2 regions of the Herbaspirillum sp. C7C2 genome follow, and region 2 is predicted to be linked to the other one. Evidence: predicted binding sites of a transcription regulator. Region 2 holds the regulator's gene; the other holds the start of a gene.
What was found. The regulator FliA, encoded in region 2, starts transcription of late flagellar genes. The targets are predictions, from matches to a motif close to CTAAAGTTTNNNNNNNNNNNGCCGNTA.

Region 1 (10,691 bases), on a different contig from region 2:
CGTCGAATCCAATTACCTCAAGGGCGAAAAGCCCAGCGCCTTCGACCTGCTGTACTGGAATGCCGACAGCACCAACCTGCCCGGACCGATGTTCTGCTATTACCTGCGGCATATGTACCTGGAGAATGCGCTCAAGGAACCGGGCCGCCTGACGGTGGGCGGCGAGAAGATCGACCTGCGCAAGATCAGCGCCCCGGCCTTCATCTATGCCTCGCGTGATGATCACATCGTGCCCTGGAAATCCGCCTATGCCTCGCTGGACCTGGTCAACGCCGGCAAACGCAGCAACAACCGTTTCGTGCTGGGCGCGTCGGGACACATTGCCGGCGTGATCAATCCTGCCTCCAAGAACAAGCGCAATTACTGGACCAACGACAAGGCCCGTGCCGGCGCCGATGCCGATACCTGGCTGGCCGGCGCCACCGAGCATCCCGGCAGCTGGTGGGGCGAGTGGGCGGCCTTCCTGGCCAAGCATGGCGGACGCAAGGTGGCCGCGCCCAAGTCGCCGGGTTCGACCCGCTACAAGCACATCGAGCCGGCACCGGGCCGCTATGTCAAGGTCAAGGCCGACCAGCTGGTGGCCTGAAGGATCAGCCAGCCGGCCAGGGGAGGCCCAGAAGTCGGCGGCAATGATGAAAAGAGGGCGGTGATCCGGCAGACCGGAGCCGCCGACAGAGAGAGACGACCGGCGTCGCATCCGCGGCGGCATCGGCCAGACCAATACAGGGAAGCCAGGCAAGACCCGGCCTCCCGACCAATGCGGCGCAAAGCAGACCCGAAACAGGGGTAACAGGCAGCAGTTGGAACCCCAATAATCACCATCCAATAGGAGGCAGCAAATGAGCAAGCGTATCGCATATGTGACCGGTGGCATGGGCGGCATCGGGACCGCCATCTGCACCCGTCTGTGCAAGGACGGCTATACCGTGGTGGCCGGCTGCGGCCCCAATTCCACCCGCAAGGACTCCTGGCTGGCCACCATGCGCGGCCACGGCTTCGACATCCATGCCTCTGAAGGCAACGTCTCTGACTGGGAATCCACCAAGGCCGCCTTCGAAAAGGTGCGCGCCGAGATCGGTGAAGTGGACGTGCTGGTCAACAACGCCGGCATCACCCGCGACGGCCAGTTCCGCAAGATGAGCAAGGCCGACTGGGATGCGGTCATCGACACCAACCTCAATTCGCTCTTCAACGTCACCAAACAGGTCATCGAAGGCATGTGCGAGCGCGGTTTCGGTCGTATCGTCAATATCTCGTCGGTGAACGGCCAGAAGGGCCAGTTCGGCCAGACCAACTATTCCACCGCCAAGGCCGGCATCCACGGCTTCACCATGGCGCTGGCGCAGGAAGTGGCGACCAAGGGCGTGACTGTCAACACCGTCTCGCCGGGCTATGTCGGTACCGACATGGTGCGTGCCATCCGCCCGGAAGTGCTGGAGAAGATCGTCTCCGGCATCCCCGTCAAGCGTCTGGGCGAGCCGGAGGAAATCGCCTCCATCGTGGCCTGGATCGCCTCTTCCGAGGGCGGCTATGCGACCGGTTCGGACTTCTCCCTCAACGGCGGCCTGTACATGGGCTGATGTCCTTTGCTGCAGCAGGCAGGTTGTCCGCCTGCCTCTGCTGCGGCCATCGGCGGAGAATTTCTCCGCACTGCACGATCGGGCTCCCCATTGTGCGTCTTCCCCCCTATAATGGCTTGCGTTGCTGCCCTGCAAAAGGATTGCGACCGCGTCGCGAGGACGACGCTAGCTGCATCACAGTAGAAGAAGCAAGGAGAGGACAGCATCAATGTCCCGGACGCCCGCGGGTCGGGAGCGCATCGAAGCGGCCCGCACCGCTGCAAACCAAGGCCGGCCAACGGCTGCAATGAGAGAGACTGGACTTCAGATGACTACTGCAAAAAATTCGGCAGACCGCTTGATCAAGAAGTACCCCAACCGCCGTCTTTACGACACCCAGACCAGTTCCTACATCACCTTGACCGACGTCAAGCAACTGGTGCTGGACAATGAGGAATTCACCGTGGTCGACGCCAAGAGCGGCGATGACCTCACCCGCAGCATCCTGCTGCAGATCATCCTGGAAGAAGAGTCGCACGGTGTCCCGATGTTCTCCAGCGGTGCCCTGTCGCAGATCATCCGCTACTACGGCCATGCCATGCAGGGCATGATGGGCAACTATCTGGAAAAGAACATCCAGACCTTCATCGATATCCAGAACAAGCTGGCCGAAAATTCCAAGGGCTTCTACGAAGGCAAGCCCTTCAGCCCGGAGATGTGGACCCAGTTCATGAACGTGCAGGGGCCGATGATGCAGGGCATGATGAGCAACTACATCGAGCAGAGCAAGAACCTGTTCATCCAGATGCAGGAGCAGATGCAGAGCCAGACCAAGAACATGTTCGGAACCTTCCCCTTCGGCGCCACCGGTACCCCGCCGGATCAGAAGAAGTAAGCAGCCGGAACAAAAGTTGCCCGACCCGACGGCCCCGCGTGGGCCGTTTCGCTTTTCTGGCCTGCCAGGGCGGTCATGACCCGAAAACAGGCGCAAATGAGCGGACGATGTACAATAGCGCCCTGATTTTTAAAGCATTTTTCGCTTTTTCCCGTATTTTCGGCCGCTTGCGGCCCGTCTCACTGAGCCATCTGCCATGTCCAACCCATCTTCTCCCGCCAGCCCGGCCCTGCCCAAGGTCGGTTTCGTCTCCCTCGGCTGCCCCAAGGCACTGGTCGATTCCGAACAGATCCTGACCCAGTTGCGGGCCGAAGGCTATGACACCGCCAAGTCCTACGACGGCGCCGATCTGGTGATCGTCAATACCTGCGGTTTCATCGATGCTGCCGTGCAGGAGTCGCTGGATGCCATCGGCGAGGCATTGAGCGAAAACGGCAAGGTGATCGTCACCGGCTGCCTGGGCGCCAAGAAGGACGCCGAGGGCGACGACATCATCCAGAAGATTCACCCCAAGGTCTTGGAAGTGACCGGTCCGCACGCGGTGGGCGAGGTGATGCAGGCGGTACACAAGCACCTGCCCAAGCCCCATGCCCCCTTCATCGACCTGGTGCCGCCGCAGGGCGTCAAGCTCACGCCCAAGCATTTCGCCTACCTGAAGATTTCCGAAGGCTGCAACCACCGCTGCAGCTTCTGCATCATTCCTTCCATGCGCGGGGACCTGGTCTCGCGTCCCATCGCCGACGTGATGCTGGAGGCCGAGAACCTGTTCAAGGCGGGCGTCAAGGAGTTGCTGGTGATCTCGCAAGACACCAGTGCCTATGGTGTGGATGTGAAGTTCCGTACCGGCTTCTGGAACGGCAAGCCGATCAAGACCCACATGACCCAGCTGGTCGGTGCGCTGGGTGAGCTGGCCCAGCAGTACGGTGCCTGGGTGCGCCTGCACTATGTCTATCCGTATCCGCACGTGGACCACATCATCCCGCTGATGGCCGAAGGCAAGATCCTGCCTTACCTGGACGTGCCGATGCAGCATGCCCATCCGGATGTGCTCAAGCGCATGAAGCGCCCGGCCAACGGCGAAAAGAACATCGAACGCATCCAGGCCTGGCGCGCCATGTGCCCGGACCTCACGATCCGTTCCACCTTCATCGCCGGCTTCCCTGGCGAGACCGAAGCGGAGTTCGAATACCTGCTGGACTTCCTCAAGGAAGCCGAGATCGATCGCCTGGGCTGCTTTGCCTATTCGCCGGTGGAAGGCGCGACCGCCAACGAGATCGCCAATCCGGTCCCGGAAGAAGTGCGCGAAGAGCGTCGCGGCCGTGTCATGCAATTGCAGGAAGAGATTTCCAAGAAGCGCCTGCAGGCCAAGGTCGGCAAGACGCTGCGCGTGCTGATCGACGAGGTGGACCGCAACGGCGGTACCGGCCGCACCTATTCCGATGCGCCGGAAATCGACGGCGTGGTCTATGTGAAGCCACCTTTCGAGCCGCATCGCAAGCTGGAAGTGGGCCAGTTCGTGGACGTGCGCATTACCGCCGCCGATGCTCACGACCTGTGGGGCGCGGCCGAGTGAAGGCGCAGCGTTTGCTGATGCGCAGCCTGCTGGTGGCGGCGCTGTCCTGCTCGGTCCTCATGCCGGCATCGACCTGGGCCGCCAGGCCAGGACCGGCCGCCAGCGCTCCGGAGGGTTCGCTGCAACAGCTGCTGATGACCCATGCGCTGGTGCTGCGTGGTCAGATCGACGGGCGCGACATCCAGCTTTCGCTGCAACCGAAGAAGAACGAGGACGGCCTGGAAGGGCGTTACTTCTTCTTTGGCGGATCGCCTGAGATCCTGGTTGCTGGTGAGGTCGATGGCGATGATTTCATCATGGAAGAATCAGTCAATGGCAAGGATGTGTCGGGCCAGTGGGAAGGGCATCGGCAGGGCCAGTCCATCACCGGTACCTGGTCCAGTGCCGATGGTGCCGTCACCAAGCCATTCGCGTTGCAACTGCCCTGAGGCCGGGCTGATCGTCTCCGAACCCTTGATCGCGTGATTTGCTGACGCCGGCTTTCGGTGTCGGCAGGCTGCGCGTATAGTGATGCCTTTGCGCGCAGCCCTTCGCTGCGCGTCTCGTTTTCAGAGGCAGAATCGTGTCCGACCCCAAAGAGACTTCTCTCACGCCGCAAACTTCCCTGATCCACAGCAGCTATCGCGCCCCTGACGGTTTCGAGGCCTTCCCGGTGGGCATCCATCACGCTTCCACGGTGGTATTCCCCAACGTCGAGGCGATGCGCTCGCGCGACTGGCGCGAAAAGCTGGGCTATACCTATGGCCTGCACGGCACGCCCACCAGTTTCGTGCTGGAGGCCCGGCTGGCCGAGATCGAGGGCGGCAATTACTGTCGTGTTACGCCCAGCGGGCTGGCCGCCATCGCCATGGTCAACTTTGCCTTCCTCAAGAGTGGCGACGATGTGCTCCTGCCGGACAACGTCTACGGGCCCAGCAAGGACCTGGGCCAGTGGCTGGAGCGTGATTTCCAGATCACGGCGCGATTCTATGACCCGATGATTGGTGAGGGTCTGGCCGACCTGATCATGCCCAATACCCGTCTGGTGTGGACCGAGGCACCGGGTTCGGTATCGATGGAAGTGCCTGATATTCCGGCGCTGTGCCGGGCGGCCCACGCCAGGGGCGTGCTGGTGGCGATCGACAATACCTGGTCCGCCGGCCTGGCCTTCAAGGCCTTCGAGCATGGCGTGGACATCGTCATGCAAGCCGTCACCAAGTACCAGTCTGGTGGTTCTGATGTGCTGATGGGCGCGGTGGTGGTGCGCGACCAGGCCCTCAATGAAAAGCTGGAGCTGGCGCACATGCGCCTGGGGTTCGGCGTGGGCATGGATGACGTCTATCTGGTGCTGCGCAGCCTGTCGTCGATGCGCCTGCGCTTCGAGGCGCACGATGCGGCCGCGCGCAAGGTGGCGACGTGGTTGAAGCAGCGTCCGGAGATCGTCTCGGTGCTGCACCCGGCCTTCGAGGATTGCCCCGGCCATGCGCACTGGAAGCGAGACTTCACCGGCGCAGGCGGCCTGTTCTCGGTGATCTTCGATCCGCGCTACGTGGAAGAGCAGACCGACCGCTTTGTCGACAGCCTGCGCCTGTTCAAGATCGGCTACAGCTGGGGCGGTGCACACAGCCTGTGCGTGCCATACCGGATGCGGGGCATGCGTCGGGACTGGATGCGAGAAGGGCAGCTGGTGCGCTTCAACATCGGCCTGGAGGCGCCGGAAGATCTGATCGCCGATATCGAACAGGCCCTGGCACGCATGTAAGCGTCGAGCCAACCCGGCGCGGGGTGCCTGCACCGGGTTTGCCGTCCAGAAATTGAATAAAGGTAAATGTTGCCTCTGTTTCTCGTTTTGGTGCGAAGGAGGCGGTCATAAAATGCTAGTCATTCTTGATACGGCATCCTCATACCGCTGGGCCGCTTCGCATTTTCTCGTCCAGTGGCGCAAAAGATGTCAGACCGCGTAAAACATTGCAATTTTTCTGCGGCCCCGTGTTGAAGGAAACTACAGTTTAGCTCGGCAGTCGAAGAAGAAATGCGGCTGAGCTAGTCGTTACACAGCAACATGGCACAAGAAAACCGCCAAAATTTACAATTTATTTTGTTGCTTTGGTGTCAATTTTGTTGAGCCATTTCGGTCAAGAAACCTTTTGATCAGGAAATTCCTGATTGTCGCCGGAAGTCGCAAGGACTCTGGCTGTTCATTTCCCTGGCATCAAAACTGCAGGCGAAATAGGTCTTCTTGTAAGACAAAGTCTGACAAGCCTACTGGTTTTGTTTCGGACGAAAAATACCGATCAAGTCTAATTTCCCGCCTGTCCGCCCCCCCTCAGAATTGGCTTGCAGTCAAGTAAATGTAAGCGATTGTAAGCAGCTCAATGCAGCCGAGAGCAGCACAGAGCAGTATGGAGTTCTTACCGAGGTGGGGTGCAAATGAATACCAACGACATGATGGCGGAGATCCGCGATGCCAACCTGAGCTATCTGATGCTGGCACAGCAGATGATCCGTCAGGACAAGCCGACCGCAATCTTCCGGCTGGGTATCAGCGCAGAGATTGCCGATCTGATCGAGGGTTTGTCCAATGCCCAGATCATGAAACTGGCCGCGACCAACATGATGTTGACGCGCTTCCGTTTCGACGATGGTGCCATCCTCGGCATGCTCACCAATTACAACAAGGACAAAAGCCTGGCCCAGTCGCATGCGGCCATCCTGATGGCCTGTCAGCCCAGCGAACAAATTTCGTAAAACAACAAGACAAGAGCAGGACCGGCGCGGGCAGGGGTCAATGCGCCGGAGGGGAAGACGTACCGTAGCAATTAATAAGTTTGTGTCTTGGATTTGCAGCCTGATGTCCATCTGCCTTGTGCACATGGAGAGGGGTCAGGCAGTGTCACTACGAAATCACCGGGGGGTAGCACCATGGCTAAAAAGAGCGTTGTCACAGAGGCGCAGGAAATTCAGTTGGCCATTGAACTGATCAACCTGGGGGCGCGCCTCCAGTTGCTGGAATCGGAAACTTCGCTGTCGCGCGAGCGCCTGCTGAAGCTGTACAAGGAATTGAAGGGCGTCTCGCCGCCCAAGGGCATGCTGCCATTCTCGACGGACTGGTTCATCACCTGGCAGCCCAATATCCATTCGTCGCTGTTCATCAACGTGCACCGCTATCTGGTGGAGCATGCCCGCATCAGCGGCATCGAAGCCGTGATGAAGGCCTACAAGCTCTATCTAGAACAGGTCGGTCAGAGCGATGCCGGCGAGCCGGTGCTCTCGCTCACGCGGGCCTGGACGCTGGTGCGCTTCTTCGAAAGCAAGATGCTCATGACCACGCCCTGCTGCAAGTGCGGCGGCCACTTCGTGGTGCATCGACTGGACCTGCATCAGGACTATCTGTGCGGCCTGTGCCACATGCCTTCGCGTGCCGGCAAGACCAAGAAGGCCAAAGATGCGGTGGTCATGGGTCTGGTGGAAGCCCTGCCGGTGGCAGCCTCCGCCCCAATGGTCGCCGAGCCGGTGCTGGCGGCCGTTGCCTGATCCGCAGTGCTGCGCCATCGCTGTCGATGCGGTCGCGGTTCGGCTGCTTGACCGTGACAGTGGCGCCGCTACTCTGCCAGGAAGAATGAGGCCGATTGTCTAGATGTCTGACCTAGAGAACCACCCCGGCGCCCGCCGCAGGCCACTGCTGCAGGCGCCGGCGATCCAGGCCTTGCTGCTGTTCGTGTTGGGCCTGGTGGGCGCCAACGTGATCGACGTGCTGTGCCAGCGCGCCGGTCTTTCTCCCTTCTCTCCCTTGCAAACCTCCGTGCTGCACGGTGCGATTGCCGCGCTGCTGGCACGTCTGCGCCGCATGGCCGTGTGGTGGTGGCTGATCCTGCTGGTGTTCCCGCTGGCGGCGCTGCTGGTAGGGCGGCTGCAATTGCCGCCCTGGCTGTTCCTGGCGGTATTCCTGTTCATGCTGGTGCTGTTCTGGTCCACCTTCCGCAGCCAGGTGCCGTTCTATCCCTCCGGCCGCAATGCCTGGGATGCGGTGGCCGCCTTGTTGCCCCAGGGACGGGCGATCCGCTTCATGGATATCGGCAGCGGCCTGGGTGGCGCGGTGCTGGATCTTTCGCATCGTCGGCCAGAAAGTGAATTCACCGGCATCGAGATCGCGCCCTTGCCCTGGCTGGTGAGCCGCCTGCGTGCGGCGCTGGCCGGCAATCGCTGCCGCTTCGTGCGGGGCGACTATCTGTTGCTCGATTTCGCAGAGTATGACGTGGTGTTCGCCTATCTTTCGCCAGCCGCCATGCTGGCCCTGTGGCACAAGGCCCGGGCCGAAATGCGGCCGGGGACGCTGTTACTGAGCTACGAATTCCATATTCCAGGGACCACGCCGGACCTGGTGATCCAGCCCGAGGGGGACGGGCCGGTGCTGCACGGCTGGCGCATGTGAGCGCATAAAGTGACGCAATGCGAGACGCGACGTATCAAGTTTGCCCGGATTGAGCCGTAAATCGAAAAGGAAGGGCGTTTTTCGGATATGTATTCCCTCATTTGCTTGATTGGAATACCTGTAATCTGACGAACGTGAAAATACATGCAACGCCACTGGGACGGGAGCAGGCACTTTGTTAGTCATTATCGGATATGTCATTGTCATGGGCTCCGTCTTCGGCGGCTTTGCCCTGTCCGGCGGCCATCTGGGGGCGCTGTTTCAGCCACTTGAACTGCTGATGATCGGCGGCGCCGCGGGTGGCGCGTTCCTGGTGGGTAACAACGGCAAGGCGATCAAGGCCACGATGAAGGCCTTGCCGACCGTCCTCAAGGGCTCGACCTACACCAAGGCGCTGTACATGGAGCTGATGGCGCTGCTGTTTGAGATCCTGACCAAGTCTCGCAAGGAAGGCCTGATGTCCATCGAAGGCGACATCGAAGAGCCGGAAAGCAGCCCCATCTTCAGCAAGTACCCCGGCGTGCTGGCCGACCATCACCTCATCGAGTTCATGACCGACTACCTGCGCCTGATGGTGTCGGGCAACATGGATGCGTTCCAGATCGAAAACCTGATGGACAACGAAATCGAGACCCACCACCACGAGGGAGAGATTCCGGTGCACTGCATCGCCAAGCTGGGTGACGGTATGCCGGCTTTCGGTATCGTGGCCGCGGTGATGGGGGTGGTGCACACCATGGAATCGGTGGGTATTCCGCCGTCCGAGCTGGGTATGCTTATTGCGCACGCGCTGGTGGGTACCTTCCTCGGTATTCTGCTGGCCTACGGTTTCGTGGGTCCGCTGTCCAGCCTGCTGGAACAGAAGCTGCACGAATCGACCAAGATCTACCAGTGCGTGAAGGTGACGCTGCTGGCCAGCCTGAATGGCTACGCGCCGGCGCTGTCGATCGAATTCGGCCGCAAGGTCCTGTTCTCGACCGAGCGTCCGACCTTCCTGGAACTGGAAGAGCACGTCAAGCAGGCCAAGAGCAAGTAATCCTGCCGTTGGCGGATGGTACGCGCATCGATTCACACAGACATCAGCATTGAGCAGGAGTAAGGCATGGCCGACGAAGGGCTACGTCCCATAATCGTTAAGCGGATCAAGAAGGGCGGCGGTGGTCACCACGGCGGCGCCTGGAAGATCGCGTACGCCGACTTCGTGACCGCGATGATGGCGTTCTTCCTGCTGATGTGGCTGCTGGGTTCGACTGCCAAGGGCGACCTGAACGGTATCGCCGAGTATTTCAAGACACCGCTGAAGGTCGCCATGGCCGGCGGCTCCGGTAGCGGCGACGCCAATACGGTGCTGCCGGGCGGCGGCAAGGACCTGACCCGCCAGGACGGCCAGTTGCGCAAGGGCGAGAACGACGTGGTCACCCGCAAGCAGACCCTCAAGCAGGCCCAGCAGGAACTGGAGCGTGCCGAGCGCTCGCGCCTGGAGCAATTGAAGTCGCGCCTGGAAAAGGCCATCGATTCCAATCCGACGCTGAAGCAGTTCAAGAACCAGCTGTTGATCGACATCACCTCTGAAGGCCTGCGCATCCAGATCGTGGACGAGAAGAACCGTCCCATGTTCGCCCTGGCCAGCGCCCAGTTGCAGCCCTATACGAAGGAAATCCTGCACGAGATCGGGCGCACCCTGAACGATGTCCCCAACAAGATCAGCCTGTCCGGGCATACCGATGCCACACCGTATTCCCGTGGCGAGAAGGGCTACAGCAACTGGGAACTGTCGGCCGACCGCGCCAATGCATCGCGCCGCGAGCTGATCACCGGTGGCATGGACGAATCCAAGGTGCTGCGGGTGGTGGGCCTGTCCTCGGCGGTGCTGCTGGACAAGGAAGATCCGTTCAACCCCATCAACCGTCGCATCAGCATCATCGTCATGAACAAGAAGGCCGAGGAACTGGTCGAGAAGGATAGTGGCTCGCTGAACGTGCCCACCGACGCCAGCGATGACGACATTCAGCAGGGTTTGACCGCGCCGCCCAAGAACTGAGGCAGGCGTGACGGGCGGGGATTTGCCATTGAAGCAGAAGTGTTCCAACTGAACAGGGGAAGAGAGCTGGATATGCCGACCAAGACCATGCTGCAGGAGCTCAAGCGCTTGTTGCTCGATACTGCCAGCGGCGGCAGCCGCCAATTGACGGAAGTGGAGTCGGACCTGGTCCAGACCAACATCCTTCTGGGCGAAGCCATCGGCAAGCTGGG
Region 2 (10,691 bases):
TGCTGTACGGGTTACCCAGGCTGTCATACAGGGTAACGCCGGTGGAGTTGTTGTAGCTGTTCGGATCGGCAGCGTTGAAAGGCGTGACCGTCGGCACGGCCAGGCGAGAATCCAGGTTGACCTTGGTGGACACCGAAGTGGTTGGGGTGGCCGGGATCGACGAAGTATCGATCTGCAGCTGCACCGGATCGCCACCGGACGCACCGGCGGCCCAACCCATCAGGAAGGCGCCGTTCATGCTGGGGTTGATGATGTAGCCATTCTTGTCCAGCTGGAACTGGCCGTTGCGACCATACATCGGCGACAGATCGGATGCGCTGGCCGACATCTGGAAAAAGCCGTCGCCATTGATGGCGATGTCCAGCGGATTGTTGGACGAGCTGACGTTACCCTGGGTGAATTGCTGCGAGACATTGGCCACGGTCACGCCGATGCCCACCGGCGAATTGCCGGAGCGGTTCATCGAGTTGGCGTACATGTCGGCAAACTGGGTCTGCGACTGCTTGAAACCGACCGTGCTGGCGTTGGCCACGTTATTACCGATGACGTCCAGGCTCTTGGCTGCGCCGTTCAGTCCGCTCAGACCTTGCTGAAAACTCATGAGATATCCCCTTGTTCCGAATGATGTCGGTAATAACGATTAAAGAATTTGTACGATGTCGCTGGACTTGATGGTGCCAACGTTGGTGACATTGAGCTTGACGCCGTCCGTGCCGGTGGACACGCTGGCCACCGTACCGAAGGCCAGCGCCGTCACCGCGACCGGGGTGCCATTGTTGGATGCGGTGGCGGTGAAGGTGTACTTGCCGTCAGCCGCCTTGCCGCCGGCGTCATTGGTACCATCCCAGATCACAGGCACGGCACCGGCAGCCTGGGTACCCAGGTCCATGGTGCGCACCACTGCGCCGGTGGAGTCCTTGACGGTGACGATGACCGAGGAAGCCGTGCTGGGCAGGTTCACACCGAACACCGCCTTCTGGCTGGTGACTTCGTTGCCGTCGGCATCCTTGGTCGTGTCCGAAGTGAGCTGGATGCCATTGCCCGGGGCCAGCACGCTATGACCGATCATGCTGGCCGTGGACAACGCCTGCGAAGAACTGAGATTGCCCATCAGCGTACCCAGCGAATCGTTCAACTGGCTGATGCCGGAGACGGTCGACAGCTGGGCCATCTGTGTAGTCAGCTGCGAGTTGTCCATCGGGTTGCTGGGGTCCTGGTTCTTCATCTGCGCAATCAGCAGCGTCAGGAAACGATTCTGGATCGCATCCGGGCTGTTGTCGTTCAGACTGGCCGAGTTGTTGGTCGACGAGCTGCTGCTCGTGCCATTCATTGCATTGAGCAGGTCATTGGAGACGATTGCCATGATTTAAGGTCCTGTTTCCTATTGTCCGATGGTAAGGGTCTTGACCAGCATGGCCTTGGCCGTATTCATCGTTTCCACATTGGTCTGGTAAGAGCGGGAAGCCGAGATCATGTTGACCATTTCCTCGACCGGGTTGACGTTGGGCATGGCGACATAACCATTGCCATCGGCCATGGGATGCTTGGGGTCGTAGACCAGCTTGGGCGGCGCCTGGTCTTCCACCACGGCGGCCACTTTCACGCCGCTATCCTTGACATCGCCCACGGGGATGGACTCGAAGACCACCTGCTTGGCCTTGTAGGGCCGGCCGTCCGGGCCGGTGGCGCTATCGGCGTTGGCGATATTGCTGGCCGTGGCATTGAGGCGCTGGGCCTGCGCACTCATGGCCGAACCGGCAACGTTGAAGATGTTGGAAAGGGACATGGTTTATCAACCCGGTTGGATGGCGTTAATCATGGCCTTGATCTGGCCGTTCACAGCGGTGACACCGGCTTCGTAGCGGATGCCGTTGTCGACGAATTCATTGCGCTCCACGTCCAGGTCGACGGTGTTGCCGTCCACGCTACCCTGGGTCACCGTGCGGTACTGCAGGGGCGAACCGCCGATGCTGCCCGGGCCGTTGTCAGGCGCGGTCCCGGCCACGTGCGAGGCGGCGGTGCGGGCCAGTTGCAGCGGCGGCATAGCGCCGCCCTTGTTGTCGAGGGCGTTTTTCAGCGCATCGGCAAAATTGACGTCCCGCGCCTTGTAGTTGGGCGTATCGGCGTTGGCGATATTGGAGGCCAGCACCTGTTGGCGCTGTGCCCGCAGGTTCAGCGCCATCTCATTGAAGCGGAAGAAATCGTCGAGCTTTGAGACCATCGGGTCCTCCGGAAATACCGGCGCCGCTGCCGCCCTGCCTGGGACGATCGCACACTACGCCGATGATGGAATTACGTAGGCTTGATCATACGTTTCCACCCGGGACTTTAAGGGGCGATAAAGAGATAAAAGCCTCCCCTGTTTGCGCTTTTGACCTCGCGCGCGCGACGTACCATTGCTGCCAAGATTCGCCAATGTCTGGCCAATGTCTGCTGCAGGCAAGTTGCACAAAATGAAACATTCTTTTCGCCCCATGCGCCTACTGCGCCGCGCCATCGCCGCCCTGGCCTTGCTGGCCGGCGCATTGACGACTGCCTCGCCAGTCGCTGCGCAAAATACCCCCGACGGTCCGCAAAAGCAGAACTTGCAAGTTCTGCAACAGGTTGCCGAGCAATTCCTGGCCAGCCAGACCTCCGGCCTGCCGGGCAGTGTCACGATCACCATCGATCCCGCCGACCCGCGCCTGACGCTGGCCTCCTGCCTCGAACCGCAAGCCTTCATGCCCAACGGCGGACGCCTGTGGGGCCGCACCACGGTGGGCGTCAAGTGCGTGGCACCCTCCCCCTGGACGATTTATCTGCGCGCCAATGTCCAGGTCATTTCCGACTACCTGGTGGCCGCCGTGCCGCTGGCGCAGGGCCAGACCATCAGCGCCAGCGACATCACCCGCATCCGCGGTGACATGTCCAGCCTGCCCAGTGGGGTGATCACCGAAGAAGCCCAGGTGGTGGGCCGGGTCGCCAACATGTCCTTGCGCGCAGGAACCCCGCTGCGCATGGACGCCATCCGCAACCAGCGGGTGGTACAACAAGGACAGTCGGTACGGGTCGTCTCGATCGGCCCGGGCTTCCAGATTTCCACGGAAGCGCGCGCCATGACCAACGCCAATGAAGGCCAGATGGCGCAGGCACGGACCGCCGCCGGGCAAGTGGTCAGCGGCATCGCCAAGGCGGGCGGCATTCTGGAAATCAACTATTGATAGAGGGCAATCCTGAAGAAAGGACTGTCTAGCCGGGATCTGCAGCCGGGCGTCGGAAATGTGAAGAAAATTTCTCCCATTTCGTCATTTTGGCGCCCTGGATGTTAAAGTTTGCGCAGAACTGGTCGATAATCCATACGACAGGCGGGTGCGATGCGCCCCCACCCTACAAGGAATACTGCCGTGAACGTTAACGACGCCCTCAAATCCGCTGCCCTCAACAGCGAGCAGACCCAGGCCCAGCCTCGCAACAACGCCCCCGCCGGCGCTGCTGCCAGCAATGGTGCCGCGGCCACTGCAGCCACTTCCGATAGCGTGCGCCTGTCCAGCACCTATCAGTCGCTGGAAACCAAGGTCAACAGCAACAGCAGCAGTTTCGATGCCAAGAAAGTGGCCGAAATCAAGGCTGCCATCGCCAACGGCACCTTCCAGATCGATCCGGAAAAAGTGGCCAATGGCCTGATCGACACCGTCAAGACCCTGATCAGCGCCCGTCCGGCCTGATCGTCACTGCCTTCGCACAGGATGACCCGCATGAATCCGGCCAGCAACCTGCCTCTGGAACACGCTGCCCTGTCCCGCCTGGTCGAAAAACTGAATCAGGAACAGGCCTTGCTGGCTGAAGCCACCGCCGAAGGCCTGACCGACATCATTTCCGAAAAAGCCACCATCGTTTCCGACATGGCCACGCTGGCCGGTAACCGCCACAGCCTGCTGGGCAGCCTGGGTTACAGCGAAGACGAGGCCGGCATGCAGCAGTGGATGAACGAACATGGCAGCGACGCCGACAAGGACGTCTGGGCCGGCCTGTTCGAACTGGCCCAGGATGCCAAGGAGCTCAACCGCGTCAATGGTTTGCTGATCGGCAAGAAGCTTTCGATCAACCAGAGCGCACTCACCATCCTGCAGGGCAAGACCGGCACCGGTAACTTCTATGGACCGGATGGACAGAACAGCATCAAATCTTCCGGCCGCAGGCTTGGCGTGGTCTGACCACCCTCCAAGCCGAGCGCCACGAGCGCAATCGCCGCAGATTCAAAGACCCCGAGTGCCATGCCTCGGGGTCTTTTTTTGTGCCGTGCAGGTGCCTCAAGCTTTACCTGCTCAGCGCAAGCTGGGTCAGACCCAAGGCGGCACGCAAGAGCTCGATGGAATTAAAAACGGCTCCCGAAGGAGCCGTCAGAGCATGCCGGAGCGCGTCCTCCCGGACGCAAATCACTTCTCAGGCCACCCCACTCCACGAATGCTCCCGCAGATAGGAACGCATGCGTGAGATCGCCTGGCTGTGCAGCTGGCACACGCGAGATTCGGACACGCCCATGACGGCGCCGATCTCCTTGAGGTTCATTTCCTGCTCGTAGTAGAGGGCCATCAGGATCTGCTCGCGCTCGGGCAGGGCCTTGATGGAGTCCACCACGGCTTCGCGGAAGCCGCCATTGATCAGGTTCTGCAACGGGTCGTCGTCGGACTCGGCGGTCTGGTAGCGGTCCAGGAAATGTTCATGGCCACCATCGTCGTCGTGGAAATCCTCGTAGTAGATCAGCTGGTGCCCACCGCATTCGCTGAGCAGCGACTGATACTCGGTGAGGCTGATCTTGAGGTGCTGCGCCACTTCGGTTTCCTGCGGCTGGCGACCGAGCTGCTGCAGCAAGGCCTGCATGGCTTCGTCCACCTTGCGGGCGTTCTGACGGATGCTGCGCGGCAGCCAGTCGCTGCTGCGCAGTTCGTCGAGCATGGCGCCACGAATGCGTTGTACGGCATAGGTCTCGAACTGCGCGCCATGGGTCTCTTCGTAGCGGTTGACGGCGTCGAGCAAGCCCATCATGCCGGCCTGGATCAGGTCGTCCACCTCTACGCTAGGGGGCAATTTGGCCTTGAGCTGATGCGCCAGTTTCTTGACCAGCGGCGCATGCTGCTCCAGCACATCGTTCTTGCCCTTTTTTCCCTTGACGTTATACATGCACGTCACACTCCCAGGCTTGCACCATCGGTTGCCATTCCGTAAGTGCTGCGGGCCGTATCGGCCGCCGTGAATTGCTTGGACAGGCGCTGGAAAGCCAGCGCCGCACCGGCAAAGGGAAACACATCCATCACCGCCCGCCCCTGGCCGGTAGCGCGGCGGATATGGTCGTCGGCCGGGATGGCGCCGAGGAAATTCAACTGCGCTGCCAGATAGCGGCTGGCGGCCTGGGCCATGTTGGCGTAGACGGTGCGCGCCTCGGCCTCGGTGGCGTCATTGACGATCAGGCTGAAGGGACGGCGTCCGATACGGTCGCTCAGGCTCTTCAGGAGCACATAGGCGGCCTTGATCGAGGTGGCCGTGGTCGAGACCTGGATCACGATCTCGCCCATTTCCATGGTCGGCACCGGCAAGGACTGATCGCTGGCCAGCACGCCATTGACGAGGGTGATCTCGGCCTGCTCAATGAGGCTGTCGAAAATCTCGGCCAGACGGCCGGCCTGGGGATCGCTGGCCGCCGGCACGGTACGGCGGGCGATGCGGGCCATGGCAAAACCTTCGGGCAGCATGCGGGTGGCCTCGCGCAAGGGGCGTTCGGCACGCGCCACTTCCTGCAAGGTGGCGACGTCGTGGCGCAGGCCGATGCGGGTCAGCAGGCCGGTACTGGCCACGTCGCCATCGACAACCAGCACGTTATGCTTGGCCTGCGACAGGGAGGCGGCAATATTGATAAGCATGGCGCTCTTCTCTTCTTCACCCAGCACCGAGAAGAAAGTGAACAGTCGGGGGACCGGACGCTCCAGCATCCGGCGCAGTCCGGCCGCCTGGTCGATATCGTAACTAGCCAAAGCTCACCTCGCGCAAACCTTTGTCGTTCATGGACATCGCGGTGGGGCCGATCACGCCGGGCAGTTCGCCTTCCTGGAATTCAAAAGGGGCGGTCTCGCGTTTCTGCTTGAAAGCACGGTCTGCCAGGTACAGCTTGTTGGCCACGTGCAGGTCTTCCGGCACGCGCTGGCCGTTGGCGACGTAGTGCAGGTTGAGCTTGTGGCGGATCACCACGTCTAGCACGTTGCCGATGGTGGCAGCTTCATCAAGCTTGGTGATGATGCAGCCGGCCAGACCGGAGCTGGAGTAGGCATGCACCACTTCATTGAGAGTGCCACCAGTGGCGGTGGCGTTCAGGCACAGCAGGCGCTTGATGTCCACGCCGGCACCGGCCAGCATGGCGTCCTGCTCGGCCACCATCTGGTCGCGCTGGCCTACCCCTGCGGTATCGATGAGCACGGTGTGCTTGCCCTTGAGTTCTTCCAGGGCGATGCGCAGGTCGGTCTCGTCCTTGACCGAGTGCACCATCACACCCAGGATCTTGCCGTAGATGCGCAATTGTTCGTAGCCGCCGATACGGTAGCCGTCGGTGGTGATCAAGGCCAGCTTGCCGGACCCGTGGCGCATGACGCAGCGTGCGGCCAGCTTGGCAGTGGTAGTGGTCTTGCCCACGCCGGTGGGGCCGACCAGGGCGAAGACGCCGCCGTTTTCCAGCAGTTCGTTCTCGTTGGCCAGGGTGTTGAGATTGCGCGCCAAGACCGACTTGACCCAGAACATGATGTCCTGCGACTTGGAGTTGGACGGCAGGTTTTCGGTGATCAGGCGGGACAGGCTGGCCGAGAAGCCGGCGGCCAGCATTTCCTTCAGGACGATGCCCTTGAGCGGCTCACGCTTTTGCGCGCCACCCCAGGAAATCTCGGCCAGCTGAGTTTCCAGCACGCCACGCATGGAGCGGATTTCGCTCATCACCTCGGACAGGATCTCGTCGTAGTCCTTGCCGTCGAATTCAGGCAGCGCCGAACGCGGACGTTGATCCTGTTCGGCAGCATCAGCAGCCCCGGCCGCTGGCGGCTGGGCCGCGGCACTGCCGGCACGACGGCTGCGCCAGACGCGCGCATCGGGGCCGGGTGCTGCTTCTGCTGCGCGGGCGGGTGCGCGGCCCTGGGCCGGCTGGTCCAGCAGGGGCGCCTGCTCGGTACGCTGGGCGCGGGCCGGCTGCTGCGCCAGCGGCGAAGACAGCAGTGCGGGACGCTTGGGCTGCTGCGCCGGCGGCAGGCCGGATTGCTGCTGCAGCGAGGCCGCCTGCGGGCGAGCCCCAGCTTCGCGCGCACCGCTGGGCGCCACCAGGGTGGTCATATCCTCGTTGGCCATGGCCAGGATCTCCACCCCGTCGGGAATATTGCGGTTGGAGAGAATGACGGCATCCGGGCCAAGCGCCTCGCGGACCTGACGCCAGGCCTCGCGAGAAGAATTGGCGATAAATTTCTTGACGTTCATGCTTGCCCTCCAACTAGGCTGGTAACTTTAATCGTTTTCGATTCTGGCACTTCAGCGTGCGACAACACGCGCAACTGCGGCATGGCACGACGCAGGAAGCGCGCCATCAGCGTGCGCAGCGGCGCCCCCACCAGCAGTACCGGCGCGTAGCCAAGCTGCTCCTGGCGCTGCGCCGCGATTTCGGTCTGCTGTACCAGCGAATCGGCCAGACCCGGCTCGATACCGCCGGTGTCGCCGCTGGCCTGCAGCGCCTGCATGAGCAGACGTTCGAGCTTGGAGTCCAGCGCCATGACCGGCAACTCGCTCTCGCCCGGGAAAATCTGTTGCACGATGGCCCGACCCAGCGCGATGCGGACGATGGCCGTGAGATCGGTCGGGTCCTGGATGCGCGCGGCGTGCTCGGCCAAGGTTTCGATGATAGTGCGCATATCGCGAATGTGCACGCCTTCGGTGAGCAGGTTCTGCAACACTTTCTGCAAGGTACCCAGGGGCAACATCTTCGGCACCAGATCTTCCACCAGCTTGGGCGCTTCCTTGGCCAGGTGGTCCAGCAGGCTCTGCACTTCCTGGCGGCCCAGCAGCTCGGAAGCATGGGTGGTGATCAGGTGGTTCAAGTGGGTGGCGACGACGGTGCCGGCGTCGACCACGGTATAGCCCATGGTCGAGGCCTGTTCGCGCAGGCTGTTGTCGATCCAGACGGCCGGCAGACCGAAGGCCGGGTCGGAAGTCATCATGCCCGGCAAGGGGCCGGTCACCATGCCCGGGTTGATCGCCAGATATTGGCCGGCATGGGCCTCGCCATTGCCCACTTCCACGCCTTTGAGGGTGATGCGGTAGGCCGAGGGTTTCAATTCCAGATTGTCGCGGATATGGATGGGCGGTGACAGGAAGCCGACTTCCTGGGCGAATTTCTTGCGGATGCCCTTGATGCGCTTGAGCAGTTCGCCGCCCTGCCCCTTGTCCACCAGCGGGATGAGGCGGTAGCCCACTTCCAGGCCCAGGGTATCGACCGGCATGACGTCGTTCCAGCTGGCCTCCTCGCCTTCGGCGGGCGCGGCCGCAGCTGCTGCGGCTTGCGGCGTGGCGGCAGCACTTTCGGCCTTGGCGGTCTGGACGCGCTTGCTGATGGCATACGCACCACCGCCCATGGCAGCCGCCAGCAGCAGGAAGGCGATATGCGGCATGCCCGGGATCAGGCCCATGCCGCCGATGATGACGGCGGTGATGTAGAGCACTTCCGGCTTGGCGAAGAGCTGGTTGATCAGTTGGCCGCCCACGTCCTGGTCGTTGGCCACGCGCGAGACCACCACACCGGCGGCCGTCGAAATGATCAGCGAGGGAATCTGCGCCACCAGGCCATCACCGATGGCCAGCAGCGTGTAGTTCTTCAGTGCGGCGTCGAAGGCCAGGTCGTGCTGGACCATCCCCACCACCAGACCGCCGACGATGTTGACCACGGTCACGATGATGCCGGCGATGGCGTCGCCGCGCACGTACTTGGAGGCACCGTCCATGGCACCGTAGAACTCCGACTCCTGTGCCACTTCCTTGCGGCGGGCGCGGGCCTCGGGCTCACCGATCAGGCCGGCGTTGAGGTCGGCGTCGATCGCCATCTGCTTGCCCGGCATCGCATCCAGGGTGAAGCGCGCGCCCACTTCGGCGATACGGCCGGCACCCTTGGTCACCACCATGAAGTTGATGATGGTCAGGATCACGAACACCACGATACCGACCGTGTAGTTGCCGCCGATCAGGAAGTGACCGAAGGCTTCGATCACCTTGCCGGCGGCGTCCGGGCCGGTATGGCCCTCGGTCAGCACGACCCGGGTCGAGGCCACGTTCAGTGACAGGCGCAGCATAGTCGACACCAGCAGCACCGCCGGGAAGGCGATGAAATCCAGCGGCTTGACAGTATAGAGCGCCGTCATCAGCACAATCACCGAGAGCGAGATGTTGAAGCTGAACAGCAGGTCCAGCATGAAGGCTGGCAGCGGCAGCACCATCATCGCCAGCATCATGACGATCAGGATCGGCGCGGCGAAGGCCTTGCCGCTCTTGATCGGCACCCAGGCCGGAATTTTCATCGTATTGAGTTTGGTCGCCATCGTTACTGCCTGCTTCTATTCTTGGGGCCGCGTGTCTTGGGAGGGGCAGTGGCCGGATCGAGGTCCTTGGGCACGGCCAGGTCGGTCGGTTCCACCGGACGGTCGCCACCGAACTTGCCAAAGGTGCGCAACTGGAACACGTAGGCCAGCACCTCGGCCACGGCGGTATAAAGGGCTTCGGGGATCTCGTCGCCGATCTCGGTATGGGTGTGCAAGGCGCGCGCCAGGGGCGGTGCTTCCAGCAGCGGCACCTTGTGCTCGCGCGCCAGTTCGCGGATCTTGGCGGCGATGTCGTCGGCACCCTTGGCCACCACCTTGGGTGCACCCATCTTGCCTTCGGTATATTTCAGCGCGACCGCATAGTGGGTCGGGTTGGTCACCACCACGTCGGCGGTAGGCACCTCGGCCATCATGCGGCGGCGTGCCATGGCGCGCTGCATTGCGCGGATCTTGCCCTTGACGTGAGGATCGCCTTCGGATTCCTTGTGCTCCTGCTTGACCTCTTCACGCGTCATGCGCAGCTTGCGGCCGTAGTTCCAGATCTGATAAGGGACGTCCAGTACGGCAATGAGGATCAGCGCCGACACGATGGTGATGAAGCTCACCCATAGCAGATACGCCGAATGGGCGCCGGCGGTCTTGAGCGATTCCACGCCCAGCCCCAGCACGGCATCAATCTGGCCGCGAATGGCCAACCAGGCAACGGTCCCCACCAGCAGCGTCTTGAGGACAGCCTTGCCCAGCTCGACCAGGGAGTTGACCGAGAACATGTTGCCAAAACCGCTGATGGGATTGAGCTTGCTGAACTTGGGGGCCAGTGATTCGACGTTGAACAGCCAGCCTCCCAGCATCAGGGGCGCGGCCATGGCAGCCAGGGTCATCATGAAGGCGATGGGGATCATGGCAATGGCCACATCCAGCAGATGGGCGCTGAGCATGTTGAACAGCACCACCGGATCGAAGGCCGCGGCACGCTCCATGCTCAGGGTAGCGACCATGATGCGGTCCAGGCTGGTCACGACCGGGCCGCTGAAGGCCCAGACGCAACTACCGCCCACCAGCAGCATCAGGCAAGTGGCCAGCTCGCGCGAGCGCGGCACA

Region 1: the regulator FliA is predicted to act here: its motif matches at 8,472-8,498, upstream of motA (flagellar motor stator protein MotA).

The regions. Positions count from the first base shown of each region.
Region 1 covers NZ_JABXGI010000007.1:76,266-86,956, reverse strand. Annotated here, with positions in the region: gene phaC (class I poly(R)-hydroxyalkanoic acid synthase) at 1-586, shown strand, start outside; gene HWE04_RS12290 (3-ketoacyl-ACP reductase) at 840-1,580, shown strand; gene phaR (polyhydroxyalkanoate synthesis repressor PhaR) at 1,888-2,454, shown strand; gene rimO (30S ribosomal protein S12 methylthiotransferase RimO) at 2,651-4,027, shown strand; gene HWE04_RS12275 (hypothetical protein) at 4,045-4,455, shown strand; gene HWE04_RS12270 (cystathionine beta-lyase) at 4,590-5,768, shown strand; gene flhD (flagellar transcriptional regulator FlhD) at 6,437-6,754, shown strand; gene flhC (flagellar transcriptional regulator FlhC) at 6,929-7,540, shown strand; gene HWE04_RS12255 (class I SAM-dependent methyltransferase) at 7,644-8,438, shown strand; gene motA (flagellar motor stator protein MotA) at 8,614-9,474, shown strand; gene motB (flagellar motor protein MotB) at 9,541-10,479, shown strand; gene HWE04_RS12240 (hypothetical protein) at 10,552-10,691, shown strand, end outside.
Region 2 covers NZ_JABXGI010000008.1:89,202-99,892, forward strand. Annotated here, with positions in the region: gene flgE (flagellar hook protein FlgE) at 1-601, opposite strand, end outside; gene HWE04_RS13170 (flagellar hook assembly protein FlgD) at 641-1,363, opposite strand; gene flgC (flagellar basal body rod protein FlgC) at 1,382-1,786, opposite strand; gene flgB (flagellar basal body rod protein FlgB) at 1,793-2,221, opposite strand; gene flgA (flagellar basal body P-ring formation chaperone FlgA) at 2,454-3,200, shown strand; gene flgM (flagellar biosynthesis anti-sigma factor FlgM) at 3,384-3,704, shown strand; gene HWE04_RS13195 (flagella synthesis protein FlgN) at 3,735-4,193, shown strand; gene HWE04_RS13200 (RNA polymerase sigma factor FliA) at 4,423-5,160, opposite strand; gene HWE04_RS13205 (MinD/ParA family ATP-binding protein) at 5,166-5,966, opposite strand; gene flhF (flagellar biosynthesis protein FlhF) at 6,001-7,485, opposite strand; gene flhA (flagellar biosynthesis protein FlhA) at 7,482-9,590, opposite strand; gene flhB (flagellar biosynthesis protein FlhB) at 9,593-10,691, opposite strand, start outside.